Regions from separate parts of the Enterococcus wangshanyuanii genome, predicted to be linked through region 1. Evidence: predicted binding sites of a transcription regulator. Region 1 holds the regulator's gene; the other holds the start of a gene.

Region 1 (6,556 bases):
AACTCTAAAAATCACTAGAGAAAATGGTGAGGTAGAAACGGTTCCATTTGGCAACTTTACTGTAGACCAACCGAGTCTTCACTCAGAAATTGATGGTGCAGAAGTGTCTAAAGGCCAATTTGAAATTAACCTTTCAGTATCAAGCAAAGCAGATACTGAAAAATTAACGGCAGCTGTTTGGTCAAAAGAAGATCAGAGTGATAAAAAAGTATATGATGCTAAACGCCAAGAAGACAATTCCTATAAAGTTCATGTCGATTATGAGGATTTTGATTTTATCAACGGCGTTTACCATGCAAATACTGAGTTCATTGGCAAGAATGGATTAAAAGCTGAGAGCGATGCTGGTGCAGTAGAAATCAATTTGCGCCGTCCTGTTCGTATCCGATTGATGCAGGAAACGGCTCTTTACCAAAACCGCCAGTTGTCAAAAACTGTCCGGCAACTTTCTGCAAATAGTATGGCCTATGTGAGAGGGATCGTTTTTAATAATGATAAGAAGATATACAGAACGACAGAGGGCTATATTCCAGCAGATAATGTTGAAGTGAGCGAAATGATGGATGATATTCGGTATGTTGCTCACCGAGGAAATCATAAAGCTGCACCGGAAAACTCCCTTCCAGCTTTTCAACAGTCAAATAGCTGGGGCATTGAGACCGATATCCGTTTGACTAAGGATAAAAAATGGGTGATCATGCATGATCAATCCGTTGATCGAATGACGAATGGCAAAGGAAAAGTTAGTGATCTGACACTTGCCCAAATCAATGCTTTAAGAATCGACCAAGGATCGAATAAAGAAAGTTATTCCGAAGAACAATTAGTTGTTCCGACTTTGGAAGATTTTTTAACTATTATGAATACAAAACAAAGTATTCCATTTATAGAAATTAAAGCAAACAAGGTAGATGCTGCAGATTATGATAGTTTAGTCAATTCGATCAATTATTATGGATTGGCGAATACAGCAGTTGTTATTTCTTTCGATTATAAGCATTTGGTTGAAGTTAAAAGAAGACTTCCAGATGTTCAGGTTCAGTTGCTGGCAAATAGGCTGGATGAGCAGATGATCGAACAAGTCAGCCAGCTTGGTGGGAATTCTGGTTTGGATATCAAGTATGAAAGTGTAGCAGATCGAGCAGATTTGATCGCGCTAGCGCAGAATAAAGGATTGTCCGTCAATCTTTGGGGAGTTCCTCAAAGTGAATTTAAGAAGATGGAAGCATTGGGGATCAATAATCTGACCACAGATTATGATTGATCGATAGAAAAACTAAACGAAATCGCTAGATTTTGATTTTAAAGGAATTGATAGTAATGAGCGAAATAGACAACGTAAAAAATAAAATTTCAGCCTATATCCATATCCCGTTTTGTGAACACATTTGCTACTACTGTGATTTCAATAAAGTCTTTTTAGAAGGCCAGCCGGTCGATGAATATATCCAAGCACTATTGAAAGAAATTCAACTGTCAAAAAAACAGTTTCCCAGCCGAGAAATGGAAACAATCTATATTGGCGGAGGTACGCCGACTTCTCTATCTGCTAAACAGCTTGCCGTTTTACTAGAGGGAGTTCGTAAACTATTGCCGTTCAACGCTAAAAATGAATTTACTGTAGAAGCCAATCCAGGCGATTTGACGCAGGAAAAGCTTCATGTAATGAAAGAATATGGGGTCAATCGCTTGTCGATGGGGGTTCAAACCTTCGATAATCAGTTGCTGAAAAAAATTGGCCGTAAGCATACAGCAGAGGATGTTTATGACACAATGAAGTTCCTTGAAAAGGAAAATTTCTCCAACGTAAGTATCGATTTGATTTATGCGTTGCCGGGGCAAACGTTAGAAGGGTTTAGAGATACACTAAAACGTGCGATCGAGCTTGATTTACCACATTATTCTTTGTATTCACTAATACTGGAAAATAAAACAATGTTTATGAACTGGGTGAGACAAGGTCGTCTTCAATTGCCCGATCAAGAAGTTGAGGCGCAGATGTTTGAAGAAACGATCATCGCGATGGAAAAAGGCGGACGGCATCAATATGAAGTGAGCAATTTCGCTTTAGCAGGCAAAGAAAGTCAGCATAATTTAGTTTACTGGAACAATGAACATTATTACGGCTTCGGTGCAGGCGCGAGCGGCTATTTAGGCTATACCCGTTACCGTAATCACGGACCGATCCAGCATTACCTGGACCCTTTGCGCAACGATCGATTACCAGTCGTAGAAACGGAAAACCTAACGATTCATAATCAAATGGAAGAGCAGCTGTTCTTAGGCTTACGTAAGAAAAAAGGGGTATCTAAGCAGCAATTTGAAGATAAATTTAGTGTACCAATCGAGCAGGTGTATGGTGAAACGATTTTAAGCTTAGTCCAGCGTGGCTTGCTTATAGATCGAGCTGGTTACCTTCAGCTTACAGAACAAGGATTGTTTGTTGGAAATGATGTATTTGAAGCATTTTTGATCGATAAATAATAAGTAAAAGAAAAGAAGCAAGCATAGGAACTTTTTACATATAAAAGCGCCTATGCTTTTTGATTGTTTTACAATTAGCACTCTTTGATAGAGAGTGCTAAAAAATTATGTTTTTCTCTTGACAATTCAAGGAGAACTTGCTATATTAATACTTGTATTAGCACTTGAATAACATGAGTGCTAATGAAGGGTGGTAACTATGATAACCGACAGACAAAAGAATATTTTGCGACTTATCATCCAGGAATACACAAGTACAGGAATGCCAGTTGGATCGAAGAAATTGATGGAAGAAGGGATCCAGTCTAGTTCAGCAACCATTCGTAATGATATGAAAGCTTTAGAAGAGCTTGGGTTGTTAGCAAAGACGCATTCTTCTTCGGGGAGAGTTCCTTCAATGGATGGTTATCGCTATTACGTTGATCATTTATTGCGTCCAACAGAAATCGAACACGATGAATTACAAACGATCCGTCATTCATTTGGCAAAGAGTTTCATGAAATCAATGATATCATTGAACAATCAGCTGAGATTCTTTCTGAGTTGACCAGTTACACAGCATTTTCTTTAGGTCCTGAAATGAAAGAACGGCGTTTGACCGGTTTTCGGATCGTTCCTTTGAACGAACGGCAAATCATTGCGATCATCGTCACGGATAAAGGAAATGTTGAAAGTCAAGTCTTTGCAGTGCCAGCGTCAGTTTCCAGTCAAGACTTGGAAAAGATGACACAGATCATCAATGATAAATTAGTGGGCCAACCACTTTTGACCGTCTATCATCGTCTGCGAACAGAGATTCCAATGATCCTGCATCGTTATTTCCAAACACCAGAAGGAATGATGAATTTATTTGATGCTATGCTGGGACATGCTTTTGAAGAAAAAGTCTTTGTCAGCGGCCGCATGAATTTATTTAATTTTGGGGTTCAAAATAATCTGGATCAATTAAAATCTGTTTACTCATTTATGCAGAATACAGATGCGATCACACATTTATTAACGACAAATGAAAAGACAGATGCACAGATCGCGATTCGAATCGGTTCAGAAATTGGCAATGATTTATTAGACAATATGAGTATGATCACTGCCACGTATGAAGTAGCAGGGCATGGTAAAGGAACGATTGCACTATTAGGGCCAACTAGTATGCCTTACTCCAAAATGTTTGGCCTAGTGGATGTATTTCGCAATGAATTAGCGTCAAAACTTGGAGCGTATTATCGTTTTCTTGGCGAGTAAGCAACGAGTAAAAATATAGAATTTGATTCTACGGAAATGAGAAGGGAAGTTGCCAGAGTGAGTAAAGAAGAAACAAACGAAGAATTACAAGAAGAACAGACGAACTCAGTCGATGAATCAGTCGTCTCTGAAGCATCTGAGACAACTGTTGAAAAATCAGAACTTGAAACAGCTCAAGATGAATTATCTGAAATGGAAGACAAATTTTTAAGAGCTCGTGCTGAAATCGCAAATATGAGCAATCGTTTCAAAAACGAACGTGAATTATTAGTTCGCTACCGTTCACAGGATTTAGGTAAAAAATTATTGCCTTCGATCGATAATCTAGAACGAGCAATGGCTATCGAAGTCGATGATGAACAAGGAGCCAGCTTGAAAAAAGGCATTGCGATGGTTTTAGAGAGCGTTCAAGCAGCGTTGAAAGAAGAAGGGATTGAAGAAATCCCGGCAATGGGAGAGCCTTTCGATCCTAATTTACATCAAGCGGTTCAAACGATTCCTGCTACGGATGACACACCAGCAGATACAATCGTTGAAGTCTTACAAAAAGGCTACAAGCTACATGATCGTGTTTTACGCGCAAGTATGGTTGTTGTTGCACAGTAGCAGCAAAACGAAAACTTGTATGATATAAATTGAAAAAAATTAAACAGAAGATAGGAGATCATTAATTATGAGTAAAATTATTGGTATTGACTTAGGAACAACAAACTCAGCAGTTGCAGTGTTAGAAGGCGGCGAAGCAAAAATCATCGCTAATCCAGAAGGAAACCGTACAACCCCTTCCGTTGTGTCATTTAAAAACGGTGAAATCCAAGTAGGTGAAGTAGCAAAACGTCAAGCAGTTACAAACCCACATACAATTTCATCAATCAAACGTCATATGGGCGAAGCAGGTTTCAAAGTTGAAGCAGATGGTAAATCTTATACACCACAAGAAATTTCAGCGATGATTTTACAATACTTAAAAGGCTTTGCAGAAGAATACCTTGGTGAAAAAGTGGATAAAGCGGTAATCACTGTGCCAGCTTACTTCAATGATGCTCAACGTCAAGCAACAAAAGATGCTGGTAAAATCGCTGGTTTAGAAGTTGAACGTATCGTTAACGAACCAACAGCAGCAGCATTAGCGTATGGTTTAGATAAAACAGATAAAGACGAAAAAGTTTTAGTATTTGACCTTGGTGGTGGTACTTTTGACGTATCGATCCTTGAATTAGGTGACGGTGTCTTTGATGTGTTATCTACAGCAGGGGATAACGAATTAGGTGGAGATGACTTTGATAACAAGATCATCGATCACATGGTAGCAGAATTCAAAAAAGAAAACGGTATTGACTTATCTCAAGATAAAATGGCCGTTCAACGTTTGAAAGATGCTGCTGAAAAAGCGAAAAAAGATTTATCAGGTGTGACATCAACTCAAATCAGCTTACCATTTATCACAGCAGGAGACGCTGGCCCATTGCACTTAGAAATGAACTTGACTCGTGCGAAATTCGATGAATTGACAAGTGATTTAGTAGAACGTACAAAAACACCAGTCCGTCAAGCGTTGAAAGATGCTGGCTTGAATCCTTCGGAAATCGATGAAGTTATCTTAGTTGGTGGATCTACACGTATTCCGGCAGTTGTTGAAGCTGTTCGTAAAGAAACAAATAAAGAACCAAATAAATCAGTAAACCCAGATGAAGTAGTAGCAATGGGTGCTGCTATTCAAGGTGGGGTTATCACTGGTGATGTGAAAGACGTTGTTTTACTAGACGTTACACCATTGTCATTAGGTATCGAAACGATGGGTGGCGTATTTACTAAATTGATCGATCGTAATACAACGATCCCAACAAGTAAATCACAAGTCTTCTCTACAGCAGCAGACAACCAACCAGCCGTAGATATCCATGTATTACAAGGTGAACGCCCAATGTCAGCAGACAATAAAACATTAGGTCGTTTCCAATTGACAGATATTCCAGCTGCTCCTCGTGGTGTGCCTCAAATCGAAGTAAGCTTCGATATCGATAAAAACGGTATCGTAAACGTACGTGCCAAAGATTTAGGAACACAAAAAGAGCAAACGATCACAATCAAATCATCTTCTGGTTTATCAGATGAAGAAATTGAACGTATGGTTAAAGACGCTGAATCTAATGCAGAAGCAGATAAAGCGCGTAAAGAAGAAGTTGATTTACGTAACGACGTGGATGCTTTATTATTCACTGTTGATAAAACGTTGAAAGAATTAGAAGGCAAAGTCGATGCAGATGAAGTCAAAAAAGCAGAAGATGCTCGTGATGAATTAAAAGCAGCTGTTGAAGCGAACGATATCGAACAAATGAAAGCAAAACGTGATTCATTGAACGAAATCGTACAAAATTTAACAGTTAAATTATATGAACAAGCAGCGCAACAACAAGCGCAAGAAAATCCTGAAGCTGCACAAGGTGGAGCAGATGATGTTGTAGATGCTGACTTTGAAGAAGTAGAAGGCGACGATAAATAATCATCGTTAACAAGCTGGCAAAGACCAAAGTCATCGCTTTGGTCTTTGCCTATCTTTATTTATAAGGGAAAAGGCGCACAAATTAAGGGAAGCTATTTTGCTTTTACTTAATTTATGGTATGATTACAACGATGTTTTTATCGAAATAAACAGATGTCGATCCTTTTATAGATGGAATAATAGTTGGAGGGGAACTAATGGCTAAAAGAGATTATTATGAAGTGCTAGGTCTGTCTAAAGGCGCTTCAGATGATGAAATAAAAAAAGCATATCGTAAGCTTTCAAAACAATACCACCCAGATATCAACAAAGAAGCAGATGCAGAA
Region 2 (6,556 bases), 880 kb from region 1:
CACGCACTCTTTTTTTGATTTTTATTACATCATGCCGCCCATACCCATTGAAGGATCCATTGGAGGCATTGCTGGTGAAGCTGGTTCTGGTTTGTCAGCAACAACAGCTTCTGTTGTTAATAATAATGCGGCAACTGAGGCAGCGTTTTGTAACGCTGAACGAGTTACTTTCGTAGGGTCAACGATCCCTGCTTCTACCATATTGACCCATTCGCCATTTGCGGCATTGAAACCAATACCAAGCTCGATATTTTTTAATTTGTCGACAACTACTGAGCCTTCATAACCGGCGTTTTCAGCAATTTGACGAATTGGTTCTTCTAGTGCACGAACAACGATTTTCACACCTGTTGCAACGTCACCCTCTGCTTCTACTTCAGCTACTTTATTGATCACATTGACTAATGCTGTTCCGCCGCCTGAAACCATTCCTTCTTCAACAGCTGCACGAGTAGCATTCAATGCATCCTCAATACGTAATTTCAACTCTTTTAATTCTGTTTCAGTTGCAGCACCAACTTTGACAACGGCAACCCCGCCAGCTAATTTAGCTAAACGTTCCTGTAGTTTTTCGCGGTCAAAATCAGAAGTTGTTTCTGCAATTTGATTTTTGATCAATTGAACACGTGCATCGATTCCTGCTTTTTCGCCTGCACCTTCAACGACCGTTGTATTATCTTTGTCAACGACAACCTTGCTTGCATTTCCAAGATTTTCGATCGTTGTATCTTTCAATTCAAGGCCTAAATCATCAGTGATCACAGTTCCACCAGTTAAGACAGCAATATCTTCAAGCATCGCTTTACGACGATCACCAAAGCCTGGCGCTTTCACTGCGACAACATTGAATGTTCCGCGGATTTTGTTTAATACTAATGTTGGTAATGCTTCTCCATCAACATCATCAGCAATGATCAATAATGGACGGCTTTGTTGTAAAATTTGTTCTAGTAACGGTAAGATATCTTGGATGTTTGAGATTTTCTTATCTGTGATCAAGATATATGGATTTTCTAAAACAGCTTCCATTTTATCATTGTCAGTAACCATATATTGAGATAAGTAACCGCGATCAAACTGCATTCCTTCAACAACATCTAATTCTGTTTCGATCCCTTTTGATTCTTCGATCGTAATAACACCATCGTTACCAACTTTTTCCATCGCATCAGCAATCAGTTGACCTACACGGTCTGAACCTGAAGAAACAGCAGCAACCTGTGCAATCGCTTCTTTAGAATCAACGACTGTTGAGATGTTGTGTAATTCTTCAACAGCTGTTTTTGTTGCTAGCTCGATCCCACGGCGAATCCCTAATGGATTTGCTCCAGCAGTAACATTTTTCAAGCCTTCGCGTACGATCGCTTGCGTTAAAACAGTTGCAGTCGTTGTTCCATCTCCTGCGATATCATTTGTTTTTGACGCTACTTCTGAAACAAGTTTAGCACCCATATTTTCAAAGTGATCTTCTAATTCGATTTCTTTTGCGATAGTCACACCATCATTTGTGATCAATGGTGAACCAAATGATTTTTCTAAAACAACGTTACGACCTTTAGGGCCTAATGTTACCTTTACTGTATCTGCTAAAATATCTACACCACGAAGCATTGCTGCACGTGCATCTTCTGCGAATTTGATTTCTTTTGCCATGATTTCTTCACCTCAAAATTATTTTTTTCTATTTACTAATGTAATAATTACTCAACGATCGCAATAATATCTTTCCCAGAAACGATCAGGTAATCATTGCCTTCATATTTTACTTCTGTACCGGCGTATTTTTCAAACATTACTACATCGCCTTCTTTAACATCAGCAGGAACTTTTGTACCGTTATCTAAGACACGGCCTTCACCTACTGCGATGACTTTTCCAGTTTGTGGTTTTTCTTTAGCAGCAGACGCTAAAACAATGCCTCCTACTGTCTTTTCTTCTTCTTGCGCGACTTCAATAATGACGCGATCGCTTAATGGTTTTAACACAATAAATCCCTCCATACTAAAATTGATCATCTTTTTAGCACTCTTATAAGTCGAGTGCTAACTTACACTTTTTATAATACTCATTTTGCTATTACTTTGCAAGTCTTTTGGTCAATTTTATAAAATATTTCTTCCCTCTTTTTTAGGCTTCTTTTAAAAGACCTCCTAATCAGATAAATCAATTTTTTGTTTAAGACGATTTCATGGTAAAATAAAAAAAAGAAAGTGAGGCGATTTAGATGAAACAACGAATTATTGGCGCTCTGCTGGCGACAGGGCTTTATTTGATCATTGCAAATGTAGGAAATTTCTTTTTCGGGATTAGTCGACGTTTTGATTGGACAACAACGTTATGGGAAGCAGCTTTTTTCTTTGTATTCATCTTTCTTTTATTAGGCTATCGCAATAATCGTAAATGATCTGCTTTCATTCAATTGATCCATTTCTTCATATAAAAGATATGATATACTTTTTACATTATTATAGTTGAGAGGAGTTGAATTTATTTATGCTTAAAAACTTATCGATCAAAAAATTAAGTATCATTACGATTTTACTTTATTTACTGGTCTTTTTTTCACCTTATGTCTTTGCACCCTTTTCTTCAGATCTAGTGATCATCGGGACAACTGTTACTTATATTCTTGGCGCAGTAGTGATGATTTGGTTGTATTTCAAGAATCGAAAAACAGCTGCTACGATTACTGAAAACGAAGCAAAATTGACCTCTCCTGTGTTCACTTTGCTTTTAGGGATCAGCGGGATTTTTCTTGCGATGATCATTCAAGCGATTGTTTTCAGCATTGAAACAGCAATCACAGGTGAACAACCGAGCTCACAAAATACTCAAAATATCATTGCTATTATTTTGGCTAACCCGCTATTTATATTAGCTACGACCATTGGCGGTCCTATTATGGAAGAATTTGTTTTCCGCCGTTCTATGATCGGTCTTGCAGAAAGTTATACAGGCTTTTGGATAGCTGCAGCGATCAGTTCAGCATTGTTCTCGATCGTGCATCAAGATGGTCATTTCTTTGTTTACTTTTTCATGGGATTCTTTTTTGCCATTTTATATAAAATGACTGGAAAGATTTGGACATCGATCCTTGCCCATTGCGGAATGAACACACTAGTTGTAGTCGCTCAATTGATTCTACATTATGCAAATATTGAACTACCTAAATAAAAAATACCTAAGGTTCCGTATCACATCGTGTATACAGCCTTAGGTATTTTATTCTTCTATTCTTCTATCTCTGTATCGATCAATTCATTGTCATGATGCAAGAAGTAAATCAACGTTTGTAGTTCATTCGTCAAATCAACATTTTGAATCAACACATCAGATGGTGCTACTAAACGAGCTGCAGTAAAGTTCAGGATTCCTTTGACTCCTGCATCTGCTAATTGGTTAACAACTTCCTGCGCTTTTCGAGCAGGCAAAGTCAAAATAGCGACTTCGATTTGTTGAACACGAATCTGCTCCATCATATCACTCATCGGATAAACAGGAATACCGTCAACGATACGTCCAACAATGTTTTCATTAACATCAAATGCGCAACTTACACGAATACTATTGCTTTGATGGAATTTATACTTAAGTAATGCACTACCTAAATTACCAACACCGATCAAAGCGACATTAGTAAGTTCATCATCATTCAATGTTTTAGCGAAGAAATTCATTAAATTCTCCACATCATACCCGTAGCCACGCTTGCCTAATTCACCGAAATAAGAAAAATCGCGACGAATCGTTGCGCTATCTACTTGAACCGCTTCACTCAATTCTGTTGAAGAAACTTTGTTTTTGCCTGCATCATGCAGGATTCTCAAATAACGATAATATAGGGGAAGGCGTCGTGCCGTTGCTTTTGGAATAATTTGGTCTTTCACAATTGTACCTCCAATATTCTAAATATAGACAAACATCCATCTCTCATAATAGCAGTTATTCTCATCAAAAAGCAATCTTACAGCTCACGAAAAAAGAATTTCTTCAATCTTTTCTAATTTCCCAAGATGACTTTTGTTGAACAGTCGGCAGTATAGGTGCTATTTTACCTTAAACTATGCTACACTAAAGACATTCAAATAGAAATGAGGATGCCCCATGATTTTACTCCAAGCAAATCAAATCGCCCGTTATTTTGGCGCGGAAACTTTGTTTGAAAATATACAAATGGAAATCAGCACGAATAGCCGAATCGCATTAGTCGGCCGCAATGGTGCTGGAAAATCAACATTATTAAAAATAATCGCTGGAATCGACGCTCCTGATGCAGGGACGATCGCTAAAAATAAAACGGCCAGTCTTGGCTACCTTGCTCAAGACACTGGTTTAACCTCTGATAAAACAGTTTGGGCTGAAATGCTAGAAGCATTTTCTGCTGTTATCACAATGGAAAAACGTATGCGGGAATTGGAGCTGATCATCAGTGAACTTTTACCGGATGCTGTCAATTATGAATCTGTAATGAAAGAATATGATCGCCTACAACACGACTTTGCTGAACAAAATGGATATGGCTACGAGAATGAAATCCGCTCTGTTTTGCATGGATTCGGCTTTCAGGAGGATTTCTATGAAAAACCCATCAGCACTTTATCTGGAGGACAAAAAACACGTTTAGCTTTAGCCCGAATGTTACTACAAAAACCAGATATTTTAATTTTGGATGAACCAACGAACCATTTAGATATCGATACTCTCTCTTGGCTGGAAAATTATCTGCCAAGCTATTCAGGCGCTCTTTTGATCGTTTCTCATGACCGTTATTTTCTTGATAAAGTCGTCAACGAAGTCTATGAAATCAGCCGTCATAAAATGCGCTATTATAAAGGTAACTATTCCAAGTATTTAGATTTAAAAGCCGAACAACTAACAAGTGAATGGAAAGCCTACGAGAAGCAACAAGCTGAAATAAACAAACTGGAAGATTTTGTCGCACGCAACTTGGTCAGAGCCTCTACAACGAAACGGGCACAAAGCCGTCGAAAAACCTTAGAAAAAATGGAACGGTTAGATCGACCTCAAGGCGATGAAAAATCAGCTAATTTTCTTTTTGATATAGAAAAAGTATCAGGAAATGTCGTGCTTCAGGTTGAAGAAGCAGCAATCGGTTATGACTCACGAATTTTATCTGAACCAGTTTCGCTGGATGTCCGCCGCCAAGAAGCCATTGCTTTAGTCGGACCAAATGGTATTGGAAAATCAACGTTACTAAAATCGATCATCGGTCATATCCCATTCATTAAAGGCGAAGCAACACTGGGAACCAATGTACAAATCGGCTATTATGATCAAGAACAAGCTGAACTGCATGGAACAAAAACGGTTTTGGCAGAACTTTGGGACGAACATCCTACCACTCCAGAAAAAGAAATCAGAAGTGTTTTAGGCAGCTTCTTGTTCAGTGGCAACGACGTTGAAAAAACGATCCCGCTATTAAGCGGTGGTGAAAAAGCTCGCGTTGCTTTAGCTAAATTATCGATGAACAAAGAAAACTTTTTGATTCTCGATGAACCGACCAACCATTTAGATATTGATAATAAAGAAGTTCTTGAAAATGCTTTGATTGATTATGAAGGAACGCTTTTATTCGTTTCCCATGACCGTTATTTCATCAATCGAATTGCTACAAAAGTCATCGAACTTTCTGAAAACGGCAGTAAGCTTTACTTGGGCGATTATGATTACTACGTAGAAAAGAAAAAAGAAGAAGAAGAATTAGCCGAACTATTAGGTGAACAAGCAACTAAACCGATCGAAACAGTCAAACCTAAAAATGATTTTTATCAAAATAAAGAACAGCAAAAACTTCTGCGCAACTTAAAACGAAAAATCACTCAAATCGAGGAAACACTCACCTCATTAGAAACATCTATCAACGAACTGGAGCAATCAATGAACGATCCAGCTCTTGTTGATGACCATGTAAAACTGATGGCACTAAATGACGAGTTGGAAACTCAGCGTACACAGCAAGAAACATTACTGAATGACTGGGAAAACCTCAGTTTAGAGCTAGAAGAATTCGAAGAAATGAACGAATGAAAGGTAGATGAGTATGGTTTCCAAACGTATGAATGTCACAAAACCTAAATACCAGCAGATCGCTGTTGATGTAGCCGCACAAATTGCTGAACAAAGGCTGTCAGTTGGCGATAAACTTCACGCTCGTTCTACCCTTGCAAACAAATATAGCGTGTCTCCTGAAACTGCTCGAAAAGCGATCAGTGTTTTAGTTGATTTAGAAATCGTCAAAGCAAAACATGGCAGTGGTTTTTATGTTCATTCAATAGAAAAAGCCAAAGTCTTCGTTGAACAGTATCAAGATGTTCAATCGATCCACAATCTGAAAGAAGATTTGATAAATAGTGTACAAAAACAAAAAGAAGAACTGAGCTATTTTTCTGAAATTTTGGATAAACTAGTTGATCAAACTAAACGTTTTGACTCCTTCAATCCTTTAAACCCTGTTACCTTTACATTAACAGAAGAAGCAATGCATCTTGATATGACCATCAGTGAATTAAATTTATGGCAAAGTACTTCGGCTACG

The links. Region 1 encodes HrcA, which represses chaperone genes, less so after heat shock. Its sites were predicted from a motif close to TTAGCACTCNNNNNNNNNGAGTGCTAA; they were not measured.
Region 2: the regulator HrcA is predicted to act here: its motif matches at 2,020-2,046, upstream of groES (co-chaperone GroES).

What each region holds. Positions count from the first base shown of each region.
Region 1 covers NZ_CP021874.1:1,087,880-1,094,435, reverse strand. The annotation lists gene CC204_RS05270 (glycerophosphodiester phosphodiesterase family protein) at 1-1,264, shown strand, start outside; gene hemW (radical SAM family heme chaperone HemW) at 1,321-2,484, shown strand; gene hrcA (heat-inducible transcriptional repressor HrcA) at 2,684-3,727, shown strand; gene grpE (nucleotide exchange factor GrpE) at 3,764-4,333, shown strand; gene dnaK (molecular chaperone DnaK) at 4,401-6,230, shown strand; gene dnaJ (molecular chaperone DnaJ) at 6,428-6,556, shown strand, end outside.
Region 2 covers NZ_CP021874.1:206,704-213,259, reverse strand. The annotation lists gene groL (chaperonin GroEL) at 25-1,653, opposite strand; gene groES (co-chaperone GroES) at 1,701-1,985, opposite strand; gene CC204_RS01010 (hypothetical protein) at 2,225-2,404, shown strand; gene CC204_RS01005 (CPBP family intramembrane glutamic endopeptidase) at 2,494-3,174, shown strand; gene CC204_RS01000 (redox-sensing transcriptional repressor Rex) at 3,231-3,887, opposite strand; gene CC204_RS00995 (ABC-F family ATP-binding cassette domain-containing protein) at 4,105-6,048, shown strand; gene CC204_RS00990 (GntR family transcriptional regulator) at 6,062-6,556, shown strand, end outside.